DNA from 4 places in the Rhizobium sp. KNZ2-6A genome. Region 3 is predicted to be linked to each of the others. Evidence: predicted binding sites of a transcription regulator. Region 3 holds the regulator's gene; each other region holds the start of a gene.
What was found. The regulator PhoB, encoded in region 3, activates phosphate uptake and scavenging genes when phosphate is short. The targets are predictions, from matches to a motif close to TGTCATNNANCTGTCAT.
Positions count from the first base shown of each region.

Region 1: phnF (phosphonate metabolism transcriptional regulator PhnF) is a predicted target of PhoB. The motif match lies at 5,861-5,877, and genes of this name have one in related genera.
Region 2: ACPYOP_RS06740 (UDP-2,3-diacylglucosamine diphosphatase) is a predicted target of PhoB. The motif match lies at 4,642-4,658, and genes of this name have one in related genera.
Region 4: ACPYOP_RS23965 (DUF47 family protein) is a predicted target of PhoB. The motif match lies at 3,952-3,968, and genes of this name have one in related genera.

Region 1 covers NZ_JBNDIC010000012.1:4,159-12,129, forward strand. Annotated here, with positions in the region: gene ACPYOP_RS10540 (cytochrome P450) at 1-739, opposite strand, end outside; gene ACPYOP_RS10545 (helix-turn-helix domain-containing protein) at 862-1,743, shown strand; gene ACPYOP_RS10550 (cation diffusion facilitator family transporter) at 1,893-2,819, shown strand; gene ACPYOP_RS10555 (acyltransferase family protein) at 2,871-4,034, opposite strand; gene ACPYOP_RS10560 (class I SAM-dependent methyltransferase) at 4,174-4,986, opposite strand; gene phnF (phosphonate metabolism transcriptional regulator PhnF) at 5,079-5,837, opposite strand; gene ACPYOP_RS10570 (MBL fold metallo-hydrolase) at 6,086-6,895, opposite strand; gene ACPYOP_RS10575 (nuclear transport factor 2 family protein) at 6,948-7,316, opposite strand; gene ACPYOP_RS10580 (LysR family transcriptional regulator) at 7,493-7,971, shown strand, end outside.
Region 2 covers NZ_JBNDIC010000006.1:124,369-132,339, reverse strand. Annotated here, with positions in the region: gene ACPYOP_RS06755 (ankyrin repeat domain-containing protein) at 1-1,231, shown strand, start outside; gene ACPYOP_RS06750 (hypothetical protein) at 1,274-2,026, opposite strand; gene ACPYOP_RS06745 (NADP-dependent malic enzyme) at 2,185-4,461, opposite strand; gene ACPYOP_RS06740 (UDP-2,3-diacylglucosamine diphosphatase) at 4,724-5,530, shown strand; gene ACPYOP_RS06735 (MFS transporter) at 5,695-6,912, shown strand; gene ACPYOP_RS06730 (MlaE family lipid ABC transporter permease subunit) at 7,173-7,971, shown strand, end outside.
Region 3 covers NZ_JBNDIC010000016.1:21,774-29,744, forward strand. Annotated here, with positions in the region: gene pstC (phosphate ABC transporter permease subunit PstC) at 1-643, shown strand, start outside; gene pstA (phosphate ABC transporter permease PstA) at 640-1,974, shown strand; gene pstB (phosphate ABC transporter ATP-binding protein PstB) at 1,989-2,804, shown strand; gene phoU (phosphate signaling complex protein PhoU) at 2,856-3,569, shown strand; gene phoB (phosphate regulon transcriptional regulator PhoB) at 3,600-4,283, shown strand; gene ACPYOP_RS13430 (GcrA family cell cycle regulator) at 4,535-5,068, opposite strand; gene ACPYOP_RS13435 (acetylornithine transaminase) at 5,493-6,692, shown strand; gene argF (ornithine carbamoyltransferase) at 6,863-7,780, shown strand; gene ACPYOP_RS13445 (Hsp33 family molecular chaperone) at 7,828-7,971, shown strand, end outside.
Region 4 covers NZ_JBNDIC010000040.1:34,069-42,039, reverse strand. Annotated here, with positions in the region: gene ACPYOP_RS23980 (sensor domain-containing diguanylate cyclase) at 1-1,449, opposite strand, end outside; gene mntR (manganese-binding transcriptional regulator MntR) at 1,670-2,119, opposite strand; gene ACPYOP_RS23970 (inorganic phosphate transporter) at 2,287-3,291, opposite strand; gene ACPYOP_RS23965 (DUF47 family protein) at 3,291-3,932, opposite strand; gene ACPYOP_RS23960 (LLM class flavin-dependent oxidoreductase) at 4,076-5,158, opposite strand; gene ACPYOP_RS23955 (ABC transporter permease subunit) at 5,247-6,101, opposite strand; gene ACPYOP_RS23950 (taurine ABC transporter ATP-binding protein) at 6,098-6,886, opposite strand; gene tauA (taurine ABC transporter substrate-binding protein) at 6,942-7,955, opposite strand.

The sequences.
Region 1 (7,971 bases), on a different contig from region 3:
TTAGGATCAGCATGCAGGTGGAAACGAGCTCGTCTTCGGTCAATTCACCGGCGACATGCGCCTCGGTCAGCCGACAGAGAAGATCGTCGCGCGGGTTGCGCGTGCGATCGGCAATCAGCTCTTTGAGCAACTCGTAGAACTCCGTCGTCGCACGTTCGGCGGTCGCCTTGCGTTCCGCGCTGCGATCGACATCGAAATATTGCACGACCTCTTCCGACCACTTGCGTAGCTGCCCGGCATATTCCTCCGGCACGCCGAGAACCGAGCCGATGATGTGACCCGGAACCTGCGAGGCGAGATCCTCGACGAAATCGATCGTGCCGGCTTGCAGGAGGCGATCGAGCAGCCGGTCGACGAATTCCTGTATCATCCCGCGCTGGCGAGCGACGAGCGCGGGCGTGAATTCACGAAACACCTTGCGGCGCAGCCGGTCATGGGTTTCGCCGTCGGAATCCAAAAGGCTGAATTGCACGAAGCGCGAATGGTTCGGCATGTCGTGCCAATTCTGCCGCACCTTCTGTTCCTGTATCTCTTCCGGGGAGAGAAAGAATTCGAGCGAGCGCACGAGCGTCTTGTCGCCGGCGGCGGTGGCGACATCCTGATAGCGCGACAGCAGCCACATGTCGAAATGCTCGTAATAGACCGGGCCTGGGCTGGCGCGCAGCTGGCGGTAGGAGGCATAGGGGTCGTCCGTGAACGCTTGCGAGAGCGGATCAAATGCTGGGGTTGCCGTCGACATGCTCAGGACCTCGTCCATTCTGGTTCATCGGCCACAGATTACAGCCTCGAACGGCGAAAAGACATGGATGCGAACCGCAGCCATATGGATAAAACTCTCATCTCCGGATAAGACCTGACGGCATGACCGATGAAGCAATCCCAGACGATATTTCCGCTGTGGACGACGTCTTCTTCCAGACGCCGGGCAGGCTGTCCCGCGCCCTGCCCTATGCGCTTCTCGCCGCCGGGCGGCGCATCTGCACGCCCGCGGAAATGCCGATCGCCCATCGCTTCAACCAGCATACTCTCATCCTGACCCTCAGCGGAAAAGGCCTGTTGCAGGTCAACGATCTCTCAAGCGCCCTGCATGAAGGGACGATCGCGTGGCTGGATTCCTCGATGCTCTATTCGCATCGCTGTGAACCGCGCCATTCGCACTGGTCCTATCTCTGGGTGGGGTTCGCAGGACACGGACTCGATACGCTGTTCGACAGTCTGGGCGTGATCGCCAATCCGGTCTTTGGCATTTCGAGCCCGCGCGATCCACGGGCGCTGTTCGAAGACATCCTCCGGGAAGTGGAGACGGGCAGTTTCCTCTCGGACAGCCGATGTTTTGCCCTGCTTGCGCAATTGATCTCGCTTCTGATTTCCGAACGCGCGGAACATGGCGAGCTCAGCGGCGCAGCCCAACGATTGCAGCGCGTCGTGGAATTGGTCCGCGCCGACCTCACCCGCCCCTGGACGGTGGGTGAGCTCGCCATCGCCGCCCATCTGAGCCAGGCGCAGCTGTTTCGCCGCTTTCGTCAGAGAATGGGGACGACGCCTCTCGATTGGCTCCGCCACGAGCGCGTGAACGCCGCGAAGCGTTTGCTTGTTATAACCGATGAGCCGATCGGCAAGATCGCCGCCCAATGCGGCTATCCCGACCCCTTCCACTTCGCCCGCGACTTCAAGAAGCTGGTTGGCGTCACGCCGAGCGAATTCAGGCGGCAGGGTCAGAGCGCTCGGCTTCGCGAACCCTGATCAAAAACCCCGTTTTGCCTCCGCATAAAGAAGAAGCTCTCTTGCTATCGTTCGCCCGGATTGGCTCAGCCTATATGACGCGCTAAAAGTCCGTCGAGCCTGCAAAATTATCTGAAACGCATACCGCGTCTCTCGTCGGAGATTGAAAAGTGACAACCGAACAAAGCGTCCTGCGCATCTCCATTATCGTGACCTTCGTTCTGGCGGTCGCCGGCATTGTCTTCGGTCTTCTCTCCGGTTCCTATGCGATCGTCTTCGACGGCGTCTACGCGCTTACTGATGCAAGCATGACGATCGTCGCGCTGATCGTCTCCAACCTGATCGTGTCCTCCGCAACGAACACGGCCTCCGGCGGCAGGTTCGCCAAGCATTTCACCATGGGTTTCTGGCATCTCGAACCCATGGTGCTTGGCCTCAATGGCGTCTTGCTGACGGGAGCCGCGGTCTATGCCCTGATCAACGCAATCGGCAGCATCATGGCCGGCGGTCGGCATCTCTCCTTCGATCAAGCCATCATCTATGCGGTGCTGACCATGATCATCGCCTTCCTGATGGCAGGTTGTGGCAGGCGTGCGAACGAGAAACTGAGGTCCAGTTTCATTGCACTCGACGCCAAGGCCTGGGTGATGACGGGCTGCTTAAGCGGGGCGCTGCTGCTCGCCTTCATCTTCGGCTTTTTCATTCAGGGGACACGCCTGGAATGGATGTCGCCCTATGTCGATCCGGCCGCACTCGCGCTGGTCTGCCTCATCGTCATCCCCATGCCGATCGGCACGATCAAGCAGGCGTTTGCCGATATTCTGCTCGTAACGCCTTCCGATCTGCGGGAACATGTCGACCGCGTCGCTACCGACATCGTCCAACGCTACGGTTTCGAATCCTACCGCTCCTATGTCGCCCGCGTCGGCCGCGGCAAGCAGATCGAGCTTTATTTCATCGTGCCACCGGACGGGCCTGCGAAGAAGCTGGAGGAATGGGACCATATTCGCGACGAGATCGGCGATGCGATCGGTGACGAAGGCCCGGACCGTTGGCTGACGATCGCCTTCACGACCGATCCCGAATGGGCCGACTGAGCAATGGGACGGATGCTTCGAACCGATGCCAAGCATCGCTTGCGACTTTGCCTAGGCGCTCTCGGTGTCTACCGCCGGGAGAGTGCCAGTTGGCATACGCGGCCGCCCGGAGCGAAGCACGAGACGCTGGATGCGGCTGGTAAGCGGTTTCTCAACGGCCCAGAAGAGTAGCAGGGAAAACAAGGCAGCCGCGAGCGTGGCGAATATAACGAACAGGCCGAGAGGAAGAGCTCCGCCGAGCGCCTTCGCCCAGATGGCTCGCATCGGCCGCAGGATAAAGGGGTGGGCAAGATAGAGACTATAGGAGGCATCTCCCAGGGCGACGCCCCATAGGACGAGCTTCCCCTGAGGCAGGAGAGGGCCGATTGCGGCCGCAAGAACGAATAGCGCCGCAGGCAGGCCGCATCGCAGGAATTGCGGCAAGGTCGCATCGCTCCAGGGGTCGGAGATACGTACGAAGCCGAGAAGACCGATGGCCATGAGCCCGAGTGCTCCGGCACCGCCGATCCTGATGCCGCTGCGAAAGATCAAGGCGACATAGACACCGAAGAGGAACTCAAGAATGATGGGGTTCGTCCAGAAGGCTATCTGGACATGGCCTGGATCGATGAGCCCTCCGACAAGCGCCATGCCTGCCATCAGCACCGACAGCCAGATGATGCCCAGCCTTATCGGCAGCAGGAGCGCGGCCGCAAAGAACACATAGAACAGCATCTCGTAATTCAGCGTCCAGGCGAGTGCAAGCACCGGCCTGATTTCATCCGCGCCACGCCCGGACGGAATGAAGAAATAGGATGCCAGGACATGGAACACGGAGCCGATGGGAACAGCCAGCAGCGAGGGTGCTACGAGCGCGCCGATAAGCATGAGGCTCGTCAGCAGCCAGTAGAGCGGGATCACGCGGGCGCAGCGCCGCAGGAAGAAACGCAGCGGAGCGCCGCTCTTGCCGAACTCCGACGCGGCCGTATGGGTCATGATGAAGCCGGAGAGGACGAAGAATATGTCCACCCCGAAACCAAGATTCCATGCGGAGCCATCGACCGCTGCCCGCCCTGTCGCCCCCGCCAGCATCCCGGTCTCGTGCAAGGCGTGAGCCACGACAACGGACAAAGCGGCGAGCGCGCGCAGCACCTGAAGATTCGACAGCAGGCGAGACGACCTACCGGCATCACCGCCGGCGGCCGGACCCTCAACTATTTCCCTATAAAACCACACCGGAAATCTCAGTAAATATCGTCTTGGATCTCCTCTTATGACCCTAGACGATATAACAACCCGTCGCCGCGCGCTTAAATCGGCAGCCTTGCTTTAAATCATAGTTATTCTTCAGTTAAGCTTGCAGACGCTGGGCAGGTTAGGCAGCGGCTAAAATGATATGCGCTTGAATCTTGGCCGCAACTTCGCCGTTGCCATGCCTGTCTGCGATCGCGGATGCGGCATAGTCGGTTGCAGCCTCCAGGCTTCCCGCTTCCCTGGCCTCGATTTCATTGCGAAGAAGCGTTCCCTGACAATAGGCAACGGCTGGAATGCGCGGCGAGGATGCACGGCTCTGTTCGGCTCTCGTTTCGATCACCACATCTGTAAAACCGGCATTCTCGAGATCGCTGCGAATCCGCTCTACGTCGTGATAGCCATGCGGGGTGCGTGCCAGGAAACGCGGCGGATCGTTCGGGAAAATCCGAGCCAGAGCGTTCGTTACCTCATTCGCAAATATATTCTCCTCGAGGCGATCCCAGACGTTGAACAGGAAATGCCCTCCGGGCTTCAAAACTCGTTTTGCCTCGCGATAGGCCGAGACGCGATCGGGAAAGAACATGGCGCCGAACTGGCAGCAGACGAGATCGAAGGACGCATCGTCAAACGGCAGCGCCATGGCGTCTGCCTGCCGCCAAGTGATGCGGCTGTCGGGAGCCTGCCGCGAACGGGCATAGTCGAGCATCGGTTGATTGAGATCCGTGACGACATAGCGTGCATCGGGGGATAGTTTAGGCGCCAATACGCGGGTGACAGCCCCGGTGCCCGCGGCAATTTCGAGGACCGCGCCCGGCGCCAGGGACGCTGCCCGTCGGGCAAGATCTGCGGCGTAAGGTTCGAAAATCAACGGCACCATATAGCGGTCGTAATTTTCCGGGATCGAGCCGGCGAATAGCTTGTCCGTCTCCAACATTGCCATGCCCCCTGCGCCCTTACAGGCCATTACATTAGCATATCGCAACGGAGGCGTCATTCTCAGCGTCGCACTGGTGCAAGCCGCGCCAATCAGCCCCCATCACCGCGCGCAAGAACGTCCAGAAGCTGGCTGGTATTGTCGATCGAGAATTGCACGCGCTCGCCCGGCCATACGGACTCGGAATAAGAGATCGGCGTGCCCTTGAGATCGACGTCCACTTTTCTCGACACGGCCACAGGCTGCGCCATGGACTGGCGGAGCTGCTTCGCCTCCTCGCTTGTCGGTAGGCGGACGATGATGTCGGTGCGCAGGCGGATATAGTCGGGGATACCATACTCGGCCAGAATGACGGTTACGCTCCGCCCGCTGCGCCGCGCGTCATCGAAGCCCGGAAAACGGCGCACCGGATAATAGGCATGCGAATAGTTGATCGGCTCCTCGTCGGCAAAGCCGCACCGGACGATATGGTAGACGGGCTCGCCATGGGGAAGCCGCAAGGCGTCAGCGATCATCTCGGAGGCTGGAACGACCTCTTCATGGATGGCCTGCCCAAGCGGCTCCCTGCCCTGATCGAGCAGATTCTGAGAAAAGCGCGTGCGCTCCGACAGACGGTAGTCGAGACGGCTATCCCTGACAAAGGTCCCACGCCCCTGCTCGACCAGCACGAGCCCCCGGCTCTCAAGACGGGCAATGGCGCGCCGTATGGTGTGGCGCCCGACGCCGAAGCGCTCCATCAGGTCGGATTCGGTTGGAAGCTGTGCCTTTGGTGACAGCCGGCCGGTCAGAATATCCTCGGTAATATCGTTCTCGACCTGTTGCCATTGACCGTGCAGCAACTTTTTCCGCATGCCCGCCCTTCCGAATTTAGCCATGTCATTCGAATGTCGAATATTGCTACGGCATCGTTTTTCATCTCTACCCGATGATGGAGATCCGATAAACAGTGCCGGAAGTCAATTTCACCATGAGGCGTTGGCGTTTAGCCAAGTTCTCCTTGGGTGTCATTTGTCATCGCTACGTAAATATCCGAATGAATGCGCGCCCACGCGTTGCTGCGGCGGAGCATGATGTGCAAAGTCAATTCGGCGATTGGCGACTACATGGCCGAGATGAACGCATATCCGTGCCCCTCCTTGACTATTCTGCCGATGCCCGGTCGCCCCAGGTGAGCGCCGGCAAGCCAAGTGTGTGCAGCCTCTGCGTCTTGGAGCAGCCTGATCCGGCTAGCCCTCGCTATGGACTGGTCAGCGTCATAGGCCCAGGTGAGTTCGGGACGGGCAAACTGTGCAGCAGGAGCGTGGATCACGTCGCCGCAGAATAAAATATCGTCCTCGCCAGTGCTGAGGAGATAACCCATATGGCCCGGAGCGTGCCCGGGTATCGCCATCGCCAGCAAATGATCGTCCAGCCGGTCTCCTCCGTTGATCGGGGCCAGGAGTGGCTGAAAATCCGCCAGTCCTGGCTCGGCGAGGAAATCCTCGACGGCGGCCTCCGCAATCACGATCTTGTTTAAGTTTCTAAATGCTCGCCGCCCGTCAGGCGTAACAAGACCATTGATGTGGTCGCCATGGGCATGGGTGAGGGCGACCATCGTGATGGACGATGTGTCGATGCCAGCCTCGCACATAGCCTCCTCGAGGTGGCCCATGGACGGGTCCCAGCTTGTTCCCGCTCCACAATCTATCAAAACGCGGTCGCTGCCAGGGCGATCGAGCAGGAAGCAGTTGACGGACAGGCGAACGAGCGCCTCTTCCCGCCGTGGCGATACTATCGGCGTAGATATTTTGCCGTTCGGATATCTGAGCAATTGGGCCGGCAGGTCGACATATCCGTCGGAAAGCGACCAAACCTTCGATGATCCCGAAGCACAGGCCATGATGTTGGCGCTTTGAGATAGAAATTTCATGGGCAACCTGCCAAGCCGGGCGTTTCAATTTTCTATTGCGGCACTGAAGCCGTTACGTTTTCGAAGTCATCACCTTCTGAACGATCTTCCAGGTTCCGTTGACCTTCAAGCATGACAATAGGTCCGTGAAGTGGCGCGGCGGTACCTGCAATTTCACCTTCAGAAGCGCGAGATCTCTTTCGACGTCAATTGATAGGATCTCGTCGTCACGTTCCGCGCCCTGCTGTTTTGGAGCTTCGGCATTACGCACGACTGCTAACCACGTCGCAATCGGCGTCACGCCCACGTCGCCGTCGTCGGCGACCTTCGTCACGGAGCTCAAGGGGTGAAATAGGGATGCAAATTTCTCAGCATCCATTTCATAGGCGGCGTCAAAATAGATCTGCGCCAGGGTGCGCAAAGCGCAAACATCGGTATCCATGGTCACCTCGTTGTCCGGTCAAACTATTATGCGTGCCGCAATTCCGTGCCGAGCCCCGGAGAGGCCGAAGCGTGGAGAAGTCGACCACATCAGCTTGTTGATCAAATCTAGGGCACAGACGCTTATGAGGAAAGATACTTTTGACGGGATGGGGTCATGAATGATATTCATAAATAATGGGGAACTACCTGGATGAACTCGCTATTTTTGCAATCGTCGCCAGTGAGCGAAGCTTTACACGCGCTGCGGTGAAGCTGGGTGTCTCCCAGTCCGCCCTGAGCCACACGATCAGGAAACTTGAGCAGCAACTCGAGATCCAGCTTCTTGCTCGGACTACCAAGAGTGTAGCGCCGACCGCTGCCGGCGCAGCTCTTCTGGAGGATCTGTCTCCGGCGCTTGAGCAAATTACTCGCGCGCTAGACAAAGCCCGGAGCGTGCGCCACCGACCCGCGGGACGCCTTAGAATTGTAATGTCACGGTCGGCTGCTGTGATGGTATTGTTGCCGAAGCTCACCGCATTCGCCGAGGCTTACCCTGACGTCGTTCTCGACGTTGTCACCGTCACTGGTCCCGTCGACATCGTCGCGGGCGAGTTTGATGCTGGTATTCAACTCGGCGAATATGTTCAAAAGGATATGATTGCGGTGCGCGTCTC
Region 2 (7,971 bases), on a different contig from region 3:
GCGTGGCGCCGACGTCAACGCCTTCTTCCTCGATGCCGGACAGTATCGGTTCACCGTTCTGACCGGCGTCTTCGGTGAGGGCGAGGCGGGAAAAGTCCGCCAGCCACAGCATCCGGAGTGCGAGGCTTTCGCGCGGCTGCTGCTGGAAGCGGGTGCCGAGGCCAATGACAGCCAGGCGCTCTATAACCGCATGTTCGAGCCGGACAATACCTGCCTGAAACTGCTGCTGGAATACGGTTTGTCTGCGACAGATATCAACAATTGGCTGGTGCGCGAGGACGGCGGGTTTGTTGCGAACTCGCAGACCGTCTTCGATTATCAGCTGGCATGGGCGCTGGAACATCGCATGGGCGAGCGGGTGCGCCTGCTGGTGGAGCACGGGGCGGATGTTAGCAGACCGGTCAACGGTAGGACGCCTTACGAATGGGCGCGGCTTGGTGGCGACAGCAAACTGGCGGCATATCTCGTGCAGAAGGGTGCGGTGGCCGTTCGTCTGAAGCCGGAGGATTGGGTCTATATCCAAATACACCTGAAGCCCCGCCAAAAGGCGGGCGATCCGGCGGTAGCCACCAAGCACATGGCGTCATTCGTCAAGCACATAAAGAGACTTGCGGGCGATGGTGATATTGCCGCTACGATGCGCAAGGCCCATCCCGCCATGCTCCACGACGCTGCCGGGGAAAACGACCTTGAAGCGGTCCGTCGGATGCTGGCTTTGGGGCTCGACGTCAACGCCATGACCAGCCGCACGCCGCTGCATGAGGCAGCTCTTCACGGTCATATCGACATGGCGAAACTGCTGATCGAGCATGGGGCCGATACCGCCATTCGCGATCCCAATTTTCACGCGCCGGCAATCGGCTGGGCGGAATATAATGACAAGCTGGAGATGGTCGAGTTTCTGAAGGCCTATCCGCTCGATGTTTTCGCGGCGGCTGCCTACGCTCAACTCGACCAGTTGGCTGAAATTCTCGCCAAGCATCCCGAGCAGCTGAACATACCCTTCGGTGATTTCCGCCCTCGCGGGCAGCCTTCCGACCGCGATTGGATGACGCCTCTCGGCTTCGCCATTGTCAACGGGCGAGCCGAGGCTGTGCGCCTCCTGGTGGAGCATGGTGCGGATCGCTCGATCAGGGACGCGTCCGGACGGTCTTATCGCGATCTCGCGGAGGAAGACGGAGACGAAGTTATTATTTCGCTCCTGCGCCAGCGCGGAGTTGCCGGGAAATAAAACGACGAAACGGTTGGGCCGCCATTTGAGACACCCGGCTGCTTATTGCGCCGGCTGCGGGCCAGCTGCCTTCGGATGCTTGAGGTCTATGCTGCCTTGGTCGGTCGCAAGGAATTGCGGCCCGACCTGGCGGACCTTGTTGGCCGAGGGATCGTAGGGACGGTCCGGCGGAAACTGTTGCGGCGCGGCTTGCGTCACCATTGGCGCTTTTGCCGCCGGCGCCTGCTTCTGCTCAAGGCTGGAGTTCTTCTGGAGCCTCGGTGTTTCGATGACCGTAACAGAGCTTTCCGGCTTGGCCAGGGACTGCTCCTGTGGCGCGTAGGCATCCAGCTTCGTGTGGGTATCGATGACGATATCCGGTGTTGCCGAAGCCGGAAGGCTGCAGCCGTTCCGCTGCATCGCATCCAGCAATTGCCGTCGCTGCATGGCGACGGCATCGACGCGGCCAACGCTTTCCTCGCGTTGATCCATCAGCGCGGCGAGATCGTCCCGCATCTGCTTCAGAGACATTCGCTTGTCGTCGCAGGCGCCCTGATTATCCTCACCGCCGAACGGCGCGTCATCATCCTCCACGCAGCCCTGGTTGCGCAGATCGCTCCTCGTCTGGCGGATCAACAGGTTCTGCTGCACGATGGCGCGCGAGAGCTGGCGTGTTTCCTGGCTCGCGCCGATCACTTCATCGATGTCCACATAGCGGCCGCGCAACTCGTCACAGAAATTCACTTGCGCAACACTCGGTGTGGCTGTCAGCAAGGACAGCAGGGCAACGGAAAAAAGGTTTGTGCCGCGGTTCACGGTTCTGCTCTCGAAAGCGGTTCGACGTCGCTCAAGATTACACGCTGCAGCTTAACAACATATCCATGAAATCACAGGGATTTTGAGAGGATTTTGATGAAATTGCAGCCCGCAGCCGCCCGAGACGGCTGCGGGGATTTTGCCTGGAGCATCCGGTGTTAGACTAGCTGCGATGCCTCGACCACGGCCAGAGCCGCCATGTTGACCACGCCGCGGGATGTGACCGACGGCGAGAGAATGTGGGCCGGAAGCGCTGTGCCGAGCAGGATCGGGCCGACATGCAGGCCGTCGGTCATGGTTTTGACCACGCCGAGCGTGATGTTGGCGGCATCGAGGTTCGGGAAGACGAGCAGGTTGGCCTCGCCGGAGAGCGCGCTGTCCGGCATGACGTGGCGGCGCAGGCTTTCGGAAATGGCGCTGTCGCCATGCATTTCGCCGTCGACTTCCAGTTCCGGTGCGGCGGCACGAACGAGCGCCAGCGCATCGCGCATCTTGGTGGCGCTTTCCGATTCCCGCGAGCCGAAGTTGGAATGTGAAACCAGAGCGGCGCGCGGCTCGATGCCGAAGCGCTTGATTTCCTCCGCTGCGAGGACGGCCGATTCCGCGATTTCCTCGGCGGTCGGATTAAACGTCACATAGGTATCGGTGTAGAAGGTAGCGCCGCGCTGCGAGATGAGCAGGCTCAGTGCCGAGAAATCCCGAACGTCAGGCCGCTTGCCGATGATCTGCCGGACGATGCGCAGATGGCGCTCGTAACGGCCTTCCAGGCCGCAGATCAGCGCATCGGCTTCGCCGCGCTTCAGGGCAAGCGCGCCGATCACGGTCGCGTTGGTACGGACGATCGTGCGCGCTGCCTCGGGAATGACGCCGGCGCGGCCGACGAGCGAGAAGTAGAGATCGACATATTCGCGGAAGCGCGGATCGTCTTCCGGATTGATGACGGCGAAATCGGTATGCGGGCGGATCTTCAGGCCGTAGCGCTTCAGGCGGGTTTCGATGACCGATGGACGGCCGATGAGGATCGGGACGGCGGTGCCTTCCTCAAGCAGGACCTGGGCGGCGCGCAGCACGCGCTCGTCTTCGCCTTCGGAGAAGACGACGCGCTTGCGTTCCGCGATCTTCGCGGCCGCGAAGATCGGCTTCATGATGAAGCCGGAGCGGAAGACGAAGCGGTTGAGTTCGTCCATATAGGCGTCGAAATCGGTGATCGGGCGCAGTGCCACGCCACTGTCGGCGGCGGCCCTCGCCACAGCCGGCGCGATGCGCAGGATGAGGCGCGGATCGAAGGGCGAGGGGATCAGGTAGTTCGGCCCGAAGACCAGCGTTTCGCCGGTATAGGCGCGGGCGGCGACATCGGAAGGCTCTTCGCGGGCGAGAGCGGCGATGGCGCGCACGGCGGCCATCTTCATCTCTTCATTGATCGTCTTGGCGCCGCAATCCAGCGCGCCGCGGAAGATGTAGGGGAAGCAGAGAACGTTATTGACCTGGTTCGGGAAATCCGAACGGCCAGTGCAGATCATGGCGTCCGGGCGGGCGGCGCGGGCAAGATCCGGCATGATTTCCGGTGTCGGGTTGGCGAGTGCCATGATTAGCGGCTTTTCCGCCATCTGCTCGAGAAGTTCGGGCTTCAGCACGCCAGCGGCGGACAGGCCGAGGAAGACATCGGCGCCGGGAATGGATTCGGCCAGCACACGCTTGTCGCTGTCCTGCGCATAGACCGATTTCCACTCGTCCATCAGGACGTTGCGGTCCTTGTAGACCAGGCCCTCGATATCGTGGACCCAGATGTTCTCGCGCCTGGCGCCGAGTATGACGAGCAGGTTGAGGCAGGCGAGGGCCGCGGCACCCGCGCCGGAGGCGACGATCTTGACCTCTTCGATCTTCTTGCCGGCCAGCTCCAGCCCGTTGAGGATGGCGGCGGCGACGATGATGGCCGTGCCGTGCTGATCGTCGTGGAAAACAGGGATTTCCATCTTCTCGCGCAGGCGGCGCTCGACGTCAAAGCATTCCGGCGCCTTGATGTCCTCAAGGTTGATGCCGCCGAAGGTCGGCTCGAGCGCCGAAATCGTGTTGACCATCTCATCGACTGTAGGCGCTGCAATTTCGATATCGAAGACATCGATGCCGGCGAATTTCTTGAAGAGAACGGCCTTGCCTTCCATGACCGGCTTGGACGCGAGCGGGCCGATATTGCCGAGGCCGAGTACGGCGGTGCCGTTCGAAATCACGGCCACCAGATTGGCGCGGGACGTATAGTCGGCTGCCGTCTCGGGATTGTCACGGATAGCGATGCAGGGGGCGGCGACGCCGGGAGAATAGGCAAGCGCCAGATCGCGCTGATTGCCCAGCGGCTTGGTGGCTTGAATTTCCAGCTTGCCGGGGCGGGGATAGCGATGGAAATAAAGAGCCTGATCGTCGAAACTGCCGCTCGGCATGTTCTTGGCTGCTTTCGAAGTGTCGTTCGTATCCAACTCGCGTCTCCATTCCTGCCTGCGCTAGAGTCCCCTCCATACATCAATCGCTTCGGCTTCACAGTATGCATTTGATGCTCTCGCGCGTTTTTGTCGTGGCAAAGCCCGGATTGCCCGGCTCGATAAGGCGCGAGACACAGCGTTTGTCATCTTCCTGAAACACGAGTCTGGTTTTGGAATAGCTAAGGTAGATAGGGCACGGACTTAGAAGTTCGTGAATGAAAACATGGACACCCGGCGATTCCGAACGCTGTTCATTTCTGACGTGCACCTGGGCTCGAAGGCCGCCAAGGCGGACTACCTGCTCGACTTTCTCCGTCACCACGAGGCCGATACCATCTTCCTGGTCGGCGATATCGTCGATGGCTGGCGCCTCAAGCGCAACTGGTACTGGCCGCAGGATTGTAACGACGTCGTGCAAAAGCTCCTGCGCAAGGCGCGCAAGGGCACCCGGATCGTCTACATTCCCGGCAATCACGACGAATTCCTGCGCGATTTCCCCGGCATGCATTTCGGCGGTATCGAGGTGGCACAGCGCGCCATGCATGAAGCGGCCGACGGCAAGAAGTATCTCGTCCTGCATGGCGACGAATTCGACGTCGTCGTGCGCAACGCCCGCCTGCTCGCCTATCTCGGCGACTGGGCCTATGACATGGCTATCCTGATCAATGTCGGTCTTGCCGCGGTGCGCCGCCGCCTGAATATGCCCTACTGGTCGTTCTCGGCCTGGGCGAAACTGCAGGTGAAACATGCCGTCAACTTCATCGGCGAGTTCCAGCGTGTCGTTGCCGAGGAAGCCAAACGCAACGATGCCGATGGTGTCATTTGCGGCCATATCCACCATGCGGTCATCGAGGATCTCGACGGCGTGCGCTATATCAATACCGGCGACTGGGTGGAAAGCTGCACGGCGATCGCCGAGCATGAGGACGGCACGTTCGAGCTCATCACTTGGCGGAGCATTCTCGAGACGCAGCCGGCCGGCTTGCCTGTCGAGGACATGCCGCAGCCGCTCGGTGCTCAGGCGGCCTGAGTCACGTCTTTTCACGGGCTTGATAATGGCCTGTCATAATTATTGATCGTCGCGGAACGCCGAAGCTTCGGATTTATCCGAAACGTTACGGTTTTGGCCATTTCTCGCCATAGTCGTATTCTCGATAGCATGATAGGGACAAATCAGTTCCCTTCAGGTCTGTCATGATTCCCGCCATCAAATCCTTCCAGGGCGAGGGTGCGCCCCCTTATTTCCGCCTGCGCACCGCCTTGTCCTATTGCGCGCCGTTGTTCGTGAACGGAATTGCCCTGCCGTTCTTTCCCGTCTGGTTGGCGGGGCTGAATTTCAGCGATCACGAGATCGGTCTCGTAATCGCGATCCCCATGGTCGTACGCGTGCTGGTGACGCCCGTCATCGCCGTGCTCGCGGATCATATGACGGAGCGTGCCGATGTGTTGCTGTGGTCCGGCGCCCTGTCGCTTTTGACGGCGATCGCGCTCTACTGGACGAGCGACTTCTGGCCGGTGCTTCTGGTCTATGGCATCCAGGGCGCAACCTATGCGCCATATGTGCCCGTGGTGGAGTCGATCGCCATGTCGGGCGTGCGCCGCTGGGGCTTCGACTATGGCTCGATGCGCGTGTGGGGATCGATCACATTCATCCTGTCGACCCTTCTCGGCGGTCAATTGATCGGCATGTGGGGCGGACCGACCGTATTGCCTGTCATGGTGGCAGGTTTCATTTTGACGACGCTGATGGGCCTGTTTGCTCCACGCATCGGGCCGACGCGCCACCGCAACCAGCCGATCAACCTGCAGCCGCCGACCGGAAACCTGCGTTCCCCGCAATTGCTCGTCACCATGATCGGGGTATCGATCCAGCAGTCGAGCCATGCGATGCTCTATACGTTCGCGTCGATCTATTGGCGCAAGCTGGGTTTTTCCGGCGCGGAGATCGCCGTTCTCTGGAGTGTCGGCGTTGCGACGGAGGTGATGGTCTTCTTCCTCTCGAAAAAGCTGAGCCGGCGGTTCAGCGCGTGGACGCTGATCTTTTTCGGTTCGTCCATGTGCATCCTGCGCTGGGTTTTGTTTCCGATCAATCTTGGTTTCATGGGCTATTTCGTGCTGCAGTGCTTTCATTCCTGCACCTTTGCCTGCGTCCATACCGGCATCCAGCGACGGATCGTCGCCACGGTCCATGAAACGCAGGAGTCGTCGGCTCAGGGTGCCTATTATTTCTATAACGGCATGTTCCTCGGCCTGATGACGCTGGCATCCGGCTATCTCTATGCCTGGCTGGATCTCGAAAGCTATTACGTCATGGCCGGGATTGCCGCTTTCGGCCTAGGCATGGTCATTTTCGCCTATGGGCTGCGGGCCGGGAAGCCGGCGATGGGCGGTGGCGCTCACGGCGTGTCCTAACGCGACGCAACAAATTCATTTGGATATCAAAAAGCCGTGACATATGTTGGCGCCGGCGCGAGATGGAGATTCCTTGCCTACTGCATAATTCCTTAGATCGGTATCGATTTAAGGATAAAATTATGCAGCAGATTTAAAGTGCTACAGCGACCTTTGCGCGTCATATTTGACGCGCGGCGCTGTAGTCGGTGTATTAAGCATCGACCATGCGGGCTCTCTGAGTCGGCGTATGTTGTGCCAGATCTGAAAGACGCGTGAATTTGAAAGCGGCCGAACAAAAGTCCGATGCACCGAGGATCGATGATGCGCCCGAAGGCGCGGGTCATCGCTATCGGCTGGAAGGTAATTGGCGTAGCGCCAATGTGCACGGCGTGCTGCGGCAGATCGAGCAGCTGTCGAAGCGCAGCTCCGGCGGCGAAGTCGTGATCGACGTCTCCGGTCTTTCGGATGTCGACACGGCGGGTGCGCTGCTGATCCGCCGGCTCAAGGAAAGCCAGGAAGCACATAAGGCTCGCGTCACAATCGAAGGCTCCAATCCGCATATCGACGAATTGCTGACGGCATTCGATGAAGATCCCGACGCGGAAACCGGGGAGCCGAAGCAGAAGGCATCCCTGGCGGAGCGGATTCTCGCGCCGATCGGCAAGAGCGTCTATGAGATCTGGGGCAATCTTGTCGCCGCCATGTACATATTGGGTTCGGCCGTGCGCGGTGCGCAGCTCAAATTCGGGCGCGGCAGCGGCGTTTCGCCGGCTTCGATCGTCAACCAGATCGATCACATGGCGGTGCGCGCCGTACCGATCATCCTGCTGATGTCATCGCTGATCGGCGCCATCATCGCGCAGCAGGGCGCTTTTCAGCTACGCTATTTCGGCGCCGAAGTCTTCGTCGTCGATCTGGTCGGCATCCTGCAATTGCGCGAAATCGGCGTGCTTTTGACCGCAATCATGATTGCCGGCCGCTCCGGCAGTGCTATCACTGCGGAAATCGGCTCGATGAAGATGCGCGAGGAAGTCGATGCGCTGAAGGTCATGGGCCTGAACCCCATCGGCGTGCTCA
Region 3 (7,971 bases):
CTACATGGCCGAATATGCCTCGGCGCGCGTCCGCTCCGTTGCCAAGCCGATGCTGGAGGTTCTGGCTGGCATTCCGACGATCGTCTACGGCTTCTTCGCCCTCGTCACCGTCGGTCCCTTCCTCAGGGACATCTCGGCCGAAATCGATGGTATGTTGACGGGAAATTACAGAAGCTTCATCGAGGCTCAGAGCGTGATGACGGCGGGCTTCGTCATGGGCGTCATGCTCATCCCTTACGTTTCCTCGCTGTCGGATGATATCATCATGGCCGTGCCGCGATCGTTGCGCGACGGCTCGCTCGGCCTCGGCGCCACCCGCTCGGAAACGGTTAAGCGCGTCCTGCTGCCGGCAGCGCTTCCGGGTATCGTCGGCGCGCTCTTGATGACCGCCTCGCGCGCGATCGGCGAAACGATGATTGTGGTGCTGGCCGCCGGCGTCGCCGCCCGCATGCAGTTCGATCCCTTCGAGCCCATGACCACCGTGACCGTGAAGATCGTCAACCAGCTGACCGGCGATCTGGAATTCACCTCGCCCCAGACGCTCGTCGCCTTTGCGCTCGGCATTACCCTGTTCTGCCTGACGCTGTGCCTCAACGTCTATGCCCTCTACGTTGTCCGCCGCTACAGGGAGCAATACGAATGAGCGATGTCGTATCCTCCCCGGTGTCGAATATGCCGCGTGGGCTCACACCCGGCGCCCCAGTGCGGCGTGATATCGGCATCAAGCGGCGCTATGCCGCCGAGCGCCGCTTCCGCGCCTATGGCGTCACGGCCGTTATCTTCGGCCTCGTCTTCCTTGCCATCCTGGTCTCGACCGTGGTGCGCACCGGCTACACCGCCTTTGTTCAGACATCGATCACCCTGCCGATCGAATTCACCGAGAAGGTGATCGACCCCACGGCCAAGCGGGTTACCGATCCGAAGGTGCTGATAGCAGCCAATTACCCGGTTCTGGTGCGTGACGCGCTGGTGAAAGCCTTGAATATCGATCCCGCCAATCGTGCGCTTGTCCGCGAGGCGACGGCGATGGTATCTGAGGGCGCGAGGATCGTGTTGCGCGACAAGGTCGTCGCCAACCCCTCGATCATGGGGACGACTGAGAGCGTCACCTTCCTTGCCAGCGCCAATATCGATTCCGCCAACAAGGGCCAGATCGATCTCGCCGTCGACGAGAAGGACCGCAAGATATCCGACCGGCAGGTCTCCTGGATGAAGCAGCTCAGCGAAAGCGGAGCCCTGCACAAGGCGTTCAATAATGGTCTCTTCGTGTCGGGCAATTCCAGCCGTCCGGAAGCCGCCGGTCTCGGCGTCGCGCTGATCGGCTCGCTCTATCTGATGCTGACCGTACTCGTGCTCGCTCTGCCGGTCGGCGTTGCCGCCTCGATCTATCTGGAGGAGTTCGCGCCGAAGAACCGGCTGACGGACCTGATCGAGGTCAATATCAACAATCTCGCCGCCGTGCCCTCCATCGTCTATGGCCTGCTGGGCCTCTCGGTCTTTATCAACATGATGGGGCTGCCGCGCTCTGCCTCGCTCGTCGGCGGGCTGGTTTTGAGCCTGATGACGCTGCCGATGATCATCATCGCGACGCGTTCTGCGTTGCGCGCCGTGCCGCCGTCGATCCGCAGCGCCGCGCTCGGTCTTGGCGCATCGCGCATGCAGGTGGTCTTCCATCATGTCCTGCCGCTCGCCATGCCAGGCATCCTGACAGGCACCATCCTCGGGCTTGCCCATGCGCTCGGGGAGACGGCGCCGCTGCTCTTGATCGGCATGGTCGCCTTCGTCGCCAATTATCCGACATCGCCGCTCGATCCCTCGACGGCGCTGCCGGTGCAGATCTACATGTGGGCCAGCGAAGCCGAGCGTGCCTTCGTCGAAAGAACGTCCGGCGCCATCATCGTCCTGCTTTTCTTCCTCGTCGCAATGAACATCGGCGCCATCCTGCTGCGCCGCCGCTTCGAACGGCGCTGGTAAGGGAGGGCCGAGGAATGAACATGATGAGCGAAGCCGCAAGCGAAAGAGCCTTGGCCAAGAAGATGACCACGATCCCCTACAAGATGATCGGCCAGGACGTCTCGGTTTTCTATGGGGACAAGCGCGCGCTCTTCGACGTCAACCTGAAGATCCGCGCCAATACGGTGACGGCGCTCATCGGCCCTTCCGGCTGCGGCAAGTCCACCTTCCTGCGCTGCCTCAACCGCATGAACGACACGATCGAGACCTGCCGCGTCACCGGCAAGATCACGCTCGACGATCAGGACGTCTACGACAACAGCATCGACGTGGTGGAGCTGCGCGCGCGCGTCGGCATGGTCTTCCAGAAGCCCAACCCGTTTCCGAAGTCGATCTATGAGAACGTCGCCTATGGGCCGCGCATCCATGGCCTGCATCGCTCCAAGGCCGATCTTAATCATATCGTCGAGACCAGCCTGCAGAAGGCGGGTCTTTGGGGCGAGGTCAAGGACAGGCTCCATGATGCCGGCACGAGCCTTTCGGGCGGTCAGCAGCAGCGCCTGTGCATCGCGCGCGCCGTTGCCGTCAGTCCGGAAGTCATCCTGATGGACGAGCCGTGCTCGGCGCTCGATCCGATCGCAACCGCCAAGGTCGAGGATCTTATTCATGAGCTGCGGGAAAACTTCACGATCGTCATCGTGACGCATTCCATGCAGCAGGCAGCCCGCGTTTCGCAGCGCACCGCAATGTTCCATCTCGGCCATCTGGTTGAGGAGAACGACACCGATAAAATGTTCACCAATCCCGACGATTACCGCACGCAGGATTACATCATGGGCCGTTTTGGTTGATGATGGCAGGCGCGCGGACCCTTTCACACAGTTCACCTTGAGGATAGAAAAATGGTCTCCACACACATTCTCTCTGCCTATGACGAAGACCTGAAGTTCCTGACGCGCCGCATTGCGGAAATGGGCGGCCTGGCCGAGCAGATGGTCAGCGACAGCGTACGCGCATTGGTCCAAAGCGATGCCGCCCTTGCGCAGAAGGTCATCTCAGACGACGTCGTTCTCGACCATGCCGAGCGCGAGGTCGGCGACAAGGCGATTGTCACCATCGCCCGTCGTCAGCCGATGGCCGCCGACCTGCGCGAGATCATGGGCTCGATCCGCATCGCTTCCGATCTGGAGCGCGTCGGCGATCTCGGCAAGAATACCGCCAAGCGCGTCATCGCCGTGCAAGGCACCGGCGTTCCGCGTCGTCTCGCCCGCGGCATCGAGCACCTCTCCGAACTGGCGCTGAGCCAGCTCAAGGAAGTTCTGGACGTCTACGCCACCCGTTCGCCCGACAAGGCCGTATCGATCCGTGAGCGCGACGAGGAAATCGACGCCATGTACACCTCGCTCTTCCGCGAGATGCTGACCTACATGATGGAAGATCCGCGCAATATCACCACCTGCACGCATCTTCTATTCTGCGCCAAGAACATCGAGCGCATCGGCGACCATGCCACCAACATCGCCGAGACGATCTATTACATGGCGACAGGCGCGCAGCCGGAAGGCGAGCGCCCGAAGGACGATACCGCCAATACCGTCGGCGCGGTGACGGAATAATCTGGAAGCGAAAAAGGAGACCAAAGGCGCATGGTTCCGAGAGTTGCTGTTGTAGAAGACGAGGAAGCGCTGAGCGTTCTGCTGCGCTACAATCTTGAGGCCGAAGGCTTCGAGGTCGACACGATCCTCAGAGGCGATGAGGCCGAGCTGCGTCTCCAGGAGCGCATCCCCGATCTCTTGATCCTCGACTGGATGCTCCCCGGCGTATCGGGCATCGAGCTCTGCCGCCGGCTGCGTATGCGGCCGGAGACGGAGCGCCTGCCGATCATCATGCTGACGGCCCGTGGCGAGGAAAGCGAGCGCGTGCGCGGGCTTTCCACCGGCGCGGACGATTATGTCGTCAAGCCGTTCTCGACGCCGGAGCTGATGGCCCGCGTCAAGGCGATGCTGCGGCGTGCCCGACCGGAGGTTCTCTCCACGGTGCTGCGTTGCGGCGATATCGAGCTGGACCGCGAAACCCATCGCGTCCACCGCAAGAGCCGCGAAGTGCGGTTGGGGCCGACGGAATTCCGCCTGCTGGAATTCCTGATGTCCTCGCCGGGCCGCGTCTTCTCGCGCTCGCAGCTGCTGGACGGCGTATGGGGGCACGATATCTATGTCGACGAACGCACTGTCGACGTCCATGTCGGCCGCCTGCGCAAGGCGCTCAATTTCTCCAATATGCAGGATGTCATCCGCACCGTTCGCGGCGCGGGCTACTCCATGGAAGCCTGAGCGGGAATACCCGATCAGGCACTCGACATTACAGCGCCGCGCGTCTTTCAAGACGTGCTAAGGTCGCTGTAACACCTTGGAATGCTGCATAATTTTCCCTTAAATCGATTTCGATTTAGGGAATTATGCAGTAGCGGCGGAAACAGAAAACGGGCCCCGAAGGGCCCGTTTCTTTATCTCAGTCATGGGAGCATTTCCAGGAAAAGTGCGGAGCGGTTTTCCGTCCGGGATGCGGGAATGCTCTGAGCATCTCAGCCGCGCGGCTGAGCCGGCCGACGCCGTTCGTGCACTGGCTGGTAGGCCAGGCGCTGATGGTAGGTGCAATAGGGCGATGAATCCGGGCTTTCGTTGCCGCAGAAGTGGAAATCGTCCTTCAGCGGGTCGCCCACCGGCCACTTGCAGGTGCGCTCCGTAAGCTCCGTCAGGCCGAGACGGCGGGAAATCGGAACGACGACGTTCGAGGCCGGGCGATATTGGATCTCGTTGACGGCATCGACTTCGATTTCTTCCTTCAGCATGGTCGCGCCCTGCTGGCGGGTAATCGTGCGGGTTGCGACGCGAGACGTGTAATTCGGAGCGCGGGGCGCGGCACTGCTGCGCTTCGGCGTACGTGCCGCAGTCGCCGTGCCGCCCGCCTTCGCTCGGCCGGGAAGGTTCAGGCGGTGCACCTTGCCGATGACGGCATTACGGCTCACGCCGCCAAGCTGCGCAGCGATCTGGCTGGCGCTTAACCCTTCGGACCATAGCTTCTTCAGCTTCTCGACGCGTTCGTCTGTCCAATTCATGCCCTGTCTCCGCTGTCGCGTTTCCGATGGCAGAATCCCTCACCATTGCCTCGCATGGGATCGAGGCACGAAACGCTTTAAAATTGTGGTGACTAGTTCCGCCGCATGCAGTCTAGCAATTGGTTTTTAACCTAGTGTGAGGCTGACTCCGTGACAAGAGTCGCGGGAATCTTGAGGAATCGATTTCGAGGTTTTCCCCAACTTGCTGCCCCGGCGTGGCATTTCTGCAATAGGCAGTGCCGAACGCATCTCTTTTGGCCGCCAGCGCTTTCTCGCACCTGCTAAATCGCCAGTTTTGTTGACATCGCGGTGCAAAACATCAATAGTGCCCAGGCCGCCGCAAGGCGGCATTTTTGATTTTTTCGGACCCGTTTCATCGAATGGAAGCGATTGGTCCTTAGGGTTGTGATCGAGGAGACATGCCATGGCAGAGACCGCGCCGCTTTACGATACCTATCTGCGTGCTCCGCTGCGGTTCGAGCGAGGCGAGGGCGTCTGGCTGGTTACCGAAAATGGCGAACGCTATCTCGATTTCGCAGCCGGCGTTGCGGTCAATTCGCTGGGTCATGCTCATCCGCATCTGGTTGCCGAACTAAAGGCGCAGGCCGACAAGGTCTGGCACCTGTCCAACCTCTATGAAGTACCCGGCCAGGAAAAGCTGTCGAAGCGGCTGACGGAAGTGACCTTCGCCGACAAGGTGTTCTTCACCAATTCGGGCGCGGAGGCGCTGGAATGCGCCATCAAGACGGCGCGGCGCTATCAATTCGCCAAGGGACATCCCGAAAAGTTCCACATCATCACCTTCGAAGGCGCCTTCCACGGCCGCACGATCGCGACGATCGCCGCCGGCGGCCAGGAGAAGTATATCGAAGGCTTCGGCCCGAAGGCGCCGGGTTTCGATCAGGTGCCGTTCGGTGACCTCGATGCCGTTCGCGCGGCCATCACCGACGCGACGGCCGCGATCCTGATCGAGCCGGTTCAGGGCGAGGGCGGCATCCGTCCCGCGACCAACGAGTTCCTGCGTGGCCTGCGGGAGATCTGCGACGAGCATGGCCTGCTGCTGGTTCTTGACGAAGTGCAGTGCGGCGTCGGCCGCACCGGCAAGCTCTTCGCCTATGAATGGGCTGGGATCAAGCCTGATATCATGGCCGTTGCCAAGGGCATCGGCGGCGGTTTCCCGCTGGGTGCCTGCCTCGCGACGGCGGAAGCCGCCTCGGGCATGAAGGCGGGCACGCACGGCTCGACCTATGGCGGCAATCCACTTGCCATGGCAGTCGGCAATGCGGTGCTGGACATCGTGCTCGCCGACGGCTTCCTGCAGCATGTGCGCGATATCGCTCTGGTGTTCCGCCAGGGTCTCGCCTCGCTGAAGGACCGTTTTCCCGACATCATCGAGGATGTTCGTGGCGAAGGCCTGATGCTCGGCATCAAGGCGGCAATTCCGCAGGCGGAGCTGCTGCAGGCGGTCCGCGCCGAGCATCTGCTGGGTGTGCCGGCTGGCGATAACGTCATCCGCCTCCTGCCGCCGCTGGTCGTGACCGCCGAGGAAGCGCGCGAGGGTCTCGCTCGCCTCGAGCGCGCCGCCGAGCGTGTGCGCACGGCCCGCATCAAGAAATCGGCTTGAACTCAGCGCCCGCAGTCGGGGCGGTTACCGCGCCGCGCGTCGAAGCGACGCGCAAAGGACGCGGTAATACTTAGAAATCGCATAAGCCTTCCCTTAAATCGATGGCGATTTAAGGGGTTATGCGTGCCCCACGCGGGCGTTATTGTTTTTTCTGGAGTACAGGTAAGGACATGGCTTCTCCGAAACACTTTCTCGATCTCTCTGCCGTTCCGGCTGCAGATCTGCGCGATATCATCGACGATGCGATCGTGCGAAAGCAGGCGCAGAAGGCTGGCACGGCCGACAAGCCGCTGGCCGGCAAGATGCTGGCGATGATCTTCGAGAAGCCGTCCACTCGAACCCGCGTCTCCTTCGATGTCGGCATGCGCCAGCTGGGCGGCGAGACGCTGTTCCTCTCCGGCACCGAAATGCAGCTCGGCCGCGCCGAGACGATCGGCGACACGGCGAAGGTGCTGTCGCGCTATGTCGACGCCATCATGATCCGCACGACCGATCACTCGCGCCTGCTGGAACTCGCGGAGCATGCGACCGTTCCGGTCATCAATGCTCTGACCGACGACACGCATCCCTGCCAGATCATGGCTGACATCATGACCTTCGAGGAGCATCGCGGCCCGATCAAGGGCAAGACGCTCGCCTGGACGGGCGATGGCAACAACGTGTTGCATTCGCTGATCGAAGGGGCCGCCCGTTTCGGCTATCGCATGAACATGGCCGTACCCCTTGGTTCCGAGCCGAAGGATCACTATCTGAACTGGGCCCGCAATGAGGGCGCCGAAATCATGCTCTCGCATGATGCCGATCGTGCGGTCGCCGGCGCCGATTGCGTGGTAACCGATACCTGGGTTTCCATGAATCAGGAACACCGGGCTCGCGGTCACAACGTCTTCCAGCCCTATCAGGTCAACAAGGCTTTGATGGCACAGGCCGGCCAAGACGCGTTGTTCATGCATTGCCTGCCCGCCCATCGCGGGGAGGAGGTGACGGACGAGGTGATCGACGGCCCGCAATCCGTTGTTTTCGATGAGGCGGAAAACCGTCTTCATGCGCAAAAGTCGATTCTTGCTTGGTGCCTGGGCGCGATCTGAGGATATGAGCCGCGTCTCGAGGGCGCGGGCGCAGTAGGAGTAAAGCAATGGCCGAAAATGCCGCCTCGCTGGGTCAATTCGATTTTGCCGGTGACGACCATGTCGTCCCCTTCCAGGTGGAAGGGCTCGATGTGCGTGGCCGCGCCGTGCAGCTTGGTCCGCTGCTGGATACGATCCTGGCACGGCACGAC
Region 4 (7,971 bases), on a different contig from region 3:
CTGATGTGCGCCCGTGGCGGCCGCCGCGGCGTAGTGAGCCTTCTTCTGCTCATACATGCCAAGATCCGCGCGCTTGATCATGGATTCCATCGTCTCGCCGGGCTGGCTCGTTGCAACGCCGATGGAAACGCTGAGCGGCGCGCTGGAATAGAACTGATTGTTGATCTTCAGCAGTTCGTTGATCGTCTCGACCATCGCGGCGGCCGTGACGTCGTCGGCGCCAGGCATGAGAACGGCAAATTCGTCGCCGCCGATGCGGGCGGCATGGTTCGGCAGGGATACGACGCTGTTCAGTACCTCGCCCATCCGGCGCAGCAGCGCGTCGCCAGCGTCGTGCCCGCTCTCGTCATTGGCGTCCTTCAGGCCGTCGAGATCGATAATGATGGCCGAAACCGGCCGAAGCGACTTGCGCTCCAGCCTGTTGAGTTCCTCCATATAGAAGGCGCGGTTGAAAAGCCTGGTCAGCACATCGTGCTTGCCGAGATATTCGAGATAGGCTTCCGCCTTCTTGCGCGCGGTAATGTCGGTGAGTGCCACTTGCACCAGCGACCAGTCGGCCTCGTAGCCGGGAAAGACGGAAAACTGCATAAGAACGTGGCGCTCCGATCCGTCGAGGGCGTAGTTCAGCACCTCACGCTGATGGAAAAGGCGACCATTCCACAATTCCACCAACTGGCCGCGAAAGTGCTTTTCCATATCATCGCGGAACACTTCGCCGATCCGGTGGTGCAGGGTCTGGCGATCGGCAGCGCAGAAGAGGTCAAGCGTCGCCTGATTGACATCGAGTACGCTGATCTCGCTCATGCACTGCTGCACGAATTCCGGATGTACGTCGAGAAATACCTGAAAGTCGACAATGCCGCGATCACGGATTTCGTCGAGCAGGATCTTGATGCGGCTGAAGTCCTCGACCCATAGGGACACCGGAGAATGCTCGAACAAGCCCTCTGCATAGCGGCGCTGCCGCTCCTCCAGACGCCTTGCTTCCTCGCGCGCCGTCACGTCTTCCGTGGTCAGCAGCAATCTGTTCCAGGATATCTCATGTCCCGGCAGAATGACGCCGCGAAGCTGGATGTCGAGCCTTCTGCCACCGAGCGAATAATTGACCGCCGTACCGGAAAATTCGGTCCTGCCTTCCCAAAGAGCGACCAGCTCATTCACATGGCTTTGCAGCATCTCGTCCCGGAACACCCTGGAAATACCGCCGGCCAGCACCTCGAAAGACGGCGCTTCGAAGAGTTCCAGTGTCTTTGCATTGACGGCAAGGAGCTTGATCCTCTGCGAGCAGGCCGCGACGCGCTGGACATCGGCAAGCAAATACGAGCGCAGGTCCGTCACGCCTTCCGCGCGCCAGAGTTCGAGCTGCTCCTTGACGCCGCTGAAATCCTCCAGCCACATGGCGACGGGAGCAAGGCCGAAAATGGTGCTGCTGAGATCCTGGGCGTTCATTATGATTCCCTGCGCCGGCAATAAAACCAGTATGTCAAATAGAAAAGCCGGCGGGCTAAGTTCTGCTTAGCGAACATTTGTAAAGCTTGCGTTTATATCGGATATAGGGTCAAGCCGGACGATCAATCGCCGCTTATTTTCAATTCATTCTTGTTAAAACTGTGCCCAAAAAGGCTCTCGCGCGCTAGGTATTGTCGAATCTGCGTGATATTCGCAACCGCTAGGTCTTCAAAAAGCGTTCAAACGCTTCGAGGGTCTTTTCGCTGACGTGATGCTCGATACCCTCGGCATCATTTCGCGCGGTGTCGGGATCGACGCCGAGACGGCAAAGGACGGCTTCCACGACCACATGCCGTCGCCGGGTCGCCACCGCCAGGCGCTGGCCTTCCTCGGTGAGGAAGACGCCTCGATAGGGGCGCTGCGTGATCAGGTTTTCCTCGGCCAGACGCTTGAGCATCTTGGCGACCGTCGGCTGCGTTACCCCTAGTCTCTGCGCAATATCGGTCTGGCGTGCCTCGCCGGCATGCTCTATCAGGTCGGCGATAAGCTCGACGTAATCTTCCATCAATTCCGTGCGTCGATCGTCGCGGCTTTTCTGAAAGGCCTCGGCATGCGTCTCCACTTCGGTGGAAGAAAGACGGCTTTCCGGGGCAATGGGCGGTTTCGTCAAGATGGCTCACCTTCGCAAGGCTAAGAAAGTGGTGAAGATACTTAGCCTTGCCTATAAATAAATCGCAAGCGCAATAAAACCCTCACGGCGGCATAATCACCGACAAATGAGGTCAGAGTTCGCTCTCCGGTTCCGCGCGTTCAGCGCTGTTCCTTATCATGAGCCGATCAATGAAAGAGCCGAAGAACCCAATAAGATAGCGCCGAGATCACGGCCGCGGCGGGTAGTGTGATGACCCAGGCGATCACGATGTTGCCGGCAATACCCCACCGTACGGCCGAGACTCGACGGGCGGCACCGACGCCGATGATGGCGCCGGTAATCGTATGGGTCGTGGAAACCGGTATTCCGAGCCAGGTCGCGGCGAAGAGCGTCAATGCGCCGCCCGTTTCCGCGCAGAAGCCCTGCATCGGGTTGAGGCGGGTAATTTTCGAACCCATCGTGTGCACGATCCGCCATCCTCCGAGCAAGGTGCCCAAAGCCATGGCCGACTGGCACGAGAGAACCACCCACAGGGGAACGTGGAACGTGCCGCCGCCATACCCTTGAGAATAAAGGAGTATCGCGATGATCCCCATGGTCTTCTGGGCATCATTGCCGCCGTGCCCAAGGGAATAGAGCGAGGCTGAGAAGAACTGCATGATGCGGAAGGTGCTGTCGACGGCAAACGGCGTCTGCCGGATGAAGAGCCATGTCACGGCAAGCACCAGGAACAGTGCGAGCATGAAGCCGATGAGCGGCGACATGACGATCGCGCCCGCCGTCTTGAGGACGCCGAGCCAGACGATCGAACTGATGCCGACCTTGGCAAGGCCGGCGCCGATCAGCCCGCCGACCAGCGCATGCGACGAGCTTGACGGAATGCCGAATATCCAGGTGACGATGTTCCAGACGATTGCGCCTATAAGAGCGGAGAAGATGACCGACGCGTCGACAATCTTCGGGTCGATGATGCCCGTTCCCAGCGTCTCCGCGACGTGCAGGCCGAAGAACAGGAAGGCAATGAAATTAAAAAACGCAGCCCAGAGAACCGCATATTGCGGCCTGAGAACTCGGGTCGAGACGATGGTCGCAATGGAATTCGCGGCATCGTGAAGGCCATTCAGGAAGTCGAAGAACAGCGCCGTGGCAATGATCGCCACCAGCAGCGGAAAGGCGAGCGAGGCCTCCATCAGACACTCTCGATCACGATGCCGTTGATCTCATTGGCGACGTCTTCGAAGCGGTCGACGACCTTTTCCAGCTCGCCATATATCTCACTGCCGATGATGTAGGCCATGGCGTTGGAGGCGCCGTGAATTCGGTAGAGATCCTTCAGGCCCTGTTCGTGCAGCTCGTCGGCATGGCCTTCGGCCTTGATGATCTCTTCCGTGATAGTGGCAAGACGCGCGGCATTGGCGCCCATGCGATCCAGCAACGGCACCGCCTCGGCAACGAGATGTGCCGCCTTGACGATCACCTCGCCCATCTGCTGCATGAGGGGATCGAAACTTGTCTGCTCGAACAGGCGTATGGTCTTGACCGTCTTGTGCATCATGTCGATGGCGTCATCCATCGACATGATCAGATCCTTGATGTCGCCGCGATCGAAAGGGGTGATGAAGCTCTTGCGCACCGCGAGCAGCACGTCGCGCGTGATATCGTCGGCCTGATTTTCGAGCTCGACGATCTGCCGGCACTTTCCCTCGATGTCATTGCCGGAAAGCAGGGCGTTCAGCGCCTCGGCGGCACTGACGATCGTGCGCGAATGCTGCGCGAAGAGATCGAAGAAACGATCCTCGCGCGGCATGAGTTTGCGAAACCAGCCTAGCATCAAAGCTCCATGCGTCCATTGTCACGAAATTGTCATAATTGACAAAGCGCTGATTGGAAAGGCTGGGAAGGATGATGTTTTCAGGCCTTGCTGATCTTTGTTGTGGATGCCGCGACGCTCGGCATCCATTCAACGCCGATGGATCACGCCGAAGCATGCTCGCGCAGAAGCGGCAATAATTGGTCGCCCTGCCGCTTGATTTCCGAAAGATAGGGCGTGTCCGAGAGAACGAAATGCGTGATGCCCAGATCGCGATATTTGCGCAGCGAGCGGGCGACATCCTCGGCCGAGCCGACCAGCCAGGTGGTGCCTGCCCCTCCGCCGCCGAATTTGCCCGGCGCGGTGTAGAGATTGTCATCGAGCACATCGCCGCGCGCGGCGAGATCGAACAGTCGCTTCTGGCCGACGGCGACCGCTTGCCGATGATCGCTCCAGCGAGCTCCAGTGCCTCCGGCCATTTCCGCAACCTTCGCCTCGGCATCGGCCCAGGCCTGCTCCGTCGTGTCGCGAACCAGCGTCGTGATGCGCAGCCCGAACTCCAGTGGCGGAAGATCGCGATCGAGCTCTCTGCTCAATGCCTTGAGCCGGCTGATCCGTTCGGCGATGTCGGCGAGTGGCTCGCCCCAGAAAAGCTGAACATCGGCCTCCGTGGCGGAAACGCGCTCCGCCGCATCCGAGGCGCCGCCGAAATAGAGCTTGGGATGCAGGCGGTCACCACGACGCTCAATGCGTGGAGCGGCAGTGGAGTCGTTGACGCGAAAATGCTCACCCTCGTAGGAAACATTCTCCTCCGTCCAGAGCTTGCGGGTGAGCCGCATGAACTCCTTGGTGCGGCCATAGCGATGCGCCTGATCACCTTCGCTATCGCCATAGGCGGCAAGATTGTCCTTGCCCGAGACGATGTTGACGCGCACGCGGCCGCCGCTCAAGTGATCCAGCGTAGCGGCGGCGGAGGCGAAATGGGCCGGCTGCCAATAGCCGGGGCGGATCGCGATCAGCGGCTCGAAAGTGCTGGTGCGGGCGGCGAGTGCCGCCGCGACGGTGAAGGTGTCGGGACGACCCCATCCGGTACCGATCAACGCACCCTTCCAGCCGTGATCCTCCAGCGCCTTGGCGTGACTGGTCAGCGTCTCCAGGCTATTGTGGTTTTCGACGGCGGAGTCGCCGCGATGGCCCGGTTTGACGTCGTTCGGGATGTACCAGAGAAATTCGCAATTGCTGCTCATGCCTGCGCCTGTGGGTCTGTCTCAATTGAATGAGTGACTGGTTGGTGAGGCGGGCCGTGAGCGACATCGGCTCCACGGCCCGTCGCGATTAAAGCTTGCCCTTCCAGGGAACGAGCACGGCCTCGAGGATGCGGACGGCAGCGGAAAAGGCGAATGCGCAGGCCGCAATGATACCGATGCCGACGAAGACGACGTCGGTGGCAAGGAATTGCGATGCCGACATGATCATGAAGCCGATGCCGCGGGTTGAGGCGATAAGTTCGGCCGCCACCAGCGTTCCCCAGCCGATGCCGAAAGCGATCCGGACACCCGTCAGAATTTCCGGCAAGGCCGATGGCAGCACGACGGCGAAGAAGAGCTGCAATCGGCTCGCGCCTAGAGAACGGGCGGCATTGACGCGCTCGAGCGGCAGCGAACGCACGCCGGCCTGCGCGGACAGGCAGATCGGCGCGAACATCGCGAGCACGAGGAGCGTGATCTTCGAGGTCTCGCCGATGCCGAGCCATATGATCATCAGCGGCAGATAGGAAAGCGGAGGCAAGGGCCAGTAGAATTCGATCGGCGTATCGAGAATTCCCTTTGCCCAGCGGTTGAGCCCCATCAGCAGGCCAACAGGAATACCGACGATGATCGCGATGGCGGCTGCGGCGACGATACGAAACAGGCTGGCGAGGATGTGCTCGGACAGGGACGCGCCGGCATAGCCGTCGCGATAGACGACGCCGATTTGCGTCAAAACCTCGTCCGGGCGGGGCAGGAAGAGGTGCGATACCAGGCCGAGTTTTGCGACCAGCCACCATAGCGCAAGACAGACGATTGCCGTGGCGATGCTGATCGCGACGGTGGGCTTGTCGCCGACGCCGAAACCGGGAATGCGAACCAGCTTCGGCTGCTCTTCTTTTTGGGAGGCTGCGATCGGGCGCGTCTCGATGATGTCGCTCATGCCGCGCTCCTGATGTTGTCGGCGTCGTGGAGAATGGCGCGAATTTCCTCGCGGAGATTGCCGAACTCGGGCGACGTGACGATCGCTCTTGTGTCGCCGCTCGCGGCAAAGCGATGCACGAAATCGAGTTCGAAGCGGGCAACCACACGCCCAGGCCTTGGAGACATGACCAGCACCTCCGTGCCGAGAAACAGCGCTTCCTCGATCGAATGGGTGATGAAGAAGATGCGCTTGTCGGTTCTGGCCCAGATCGAAACCAGCAACTCCTGCATCTGTTCGCGCGTCAGGCTGTCGAGCGCGCCGAAGGGCTCGTCCATCAGGAGGATATCCGGATCGGTGGCAAGCGCGCGGGCAATGCCGACGCGCTGGCGCATGCCGCCCGACAATTCATAGGGCAGGGCATTGGCAAAATCGGTCAGGCCCACCAGCCGCAGCAACTCGGCTGCGCGATCCCGTCGTTCCCGCTTTCCCAGTCCGGCAAATTGCAGGCCAAGGGCGACATTGTCGATCACCGTTTTCCATGGCAGCAACGCATCCTTCTGGAAGACGACGCCACGATCGGCGCCGGGTCCGGAGACGGGCCTGCCGTCGAGCGTGATTTTTCCCTCCGACAGTGGTAGGAAGCCGGCGATCGCATTGAGCAAGGTGGATTTGCCGCAGCCGGATGCGCCAAGCGCCACGACGATGCCGCGCTCCGGAATGTTGAAGGAGACGCGGTCGAGCGCGTGAACGGTTCTGCCGTCACGCGCCGCAAAGAAAACACTGGCATGGTCGACTTGAAGCATGGGGCCCTCAAAAAGTGCGACACCGACGCGACAAGCGCGCCGGTGTCAGGGAGGATCAGTTGCTCGCGCTGGTGAGCGCGTCAGCGGTGACGAATGCGCCGTAATTCGGAAGGACCTCGGAGACTTTTCCCTGACCCTTCAGGAATGTCGCTGTGTCCTTCAGGATCTTGGCCGCGCCCGATTTGTCGCCGCCACCGAGCCAGTCAGCCGATGCCTGCACGTCGGGCGTCAAGAGGGTGAGGTTTTTCAGAGCAGCGGCTTGCTGGTCGGCCGTGCCGCCGAGAAGCTTGGCAAGCGCCTTCGCGTTCTCGCTGTCCGGTCCCCATGCGGCCTTATCGGCTGCGAAGGAGGCGTAGTACTTGTTGATGATCGAGGCGTAGGCCTTCAGGAACTGTGGGTTGTCGGTGGCGAATTTCGAGGTTGCGACCCAGGCGGAAAATGTCGGAGCACCCTTGTCGGCCACATCCTTGGAGGTCACCAGCACCTTGCCGTTCTTTTTCAGCTCCGTCAGCGCCGGGTCCCAGACGAAGCCGCCGTCGATATCGCCGCGATTGTAGCTGGCGACGATTTCCGGCTGCGGGATCGCGAAGACCTGCACGTCCTTTTCGGTGAGGCCGAGGGACTTGATGAGGGCGAGCAGCTGATAGTGGTCGGTGGAGACAGGTGCCGCCGCGAGCTTCTTGCCCTTCAGATCGGCCAGCGTGTTGATGCCGGAGCCGTTGCGCACCACGAGGGCCTCGTCGACGCCCGAGATGGAGGAGAGGTAGAAGGCCTTCACCTCAAGTCCGCGCGAGGCGGCCGCCGCAAACGGGCTTGAACCGACATAGCCGATCTGGACATCGCCGGATGCGATGGCGGCGAAGATCTCTGCGCCGGAATTGAACTTGCGGAAGTCGATAGCGTAGCCTGTCTCCTTGGCGAATTCGCCGTTGGCGATCGCGACGGAGGAGGGCAACGCATCGGTTTGGTAACCGACAACGACCTTCTTGTCAGCCGCAGCTGCAGCAGATGCGATGGAAATGCCAGCGAGACAAAATGCGGCCGCGGCGATCAGTTGCTTGAAATTCATGTTTGTCCCCTTGGCC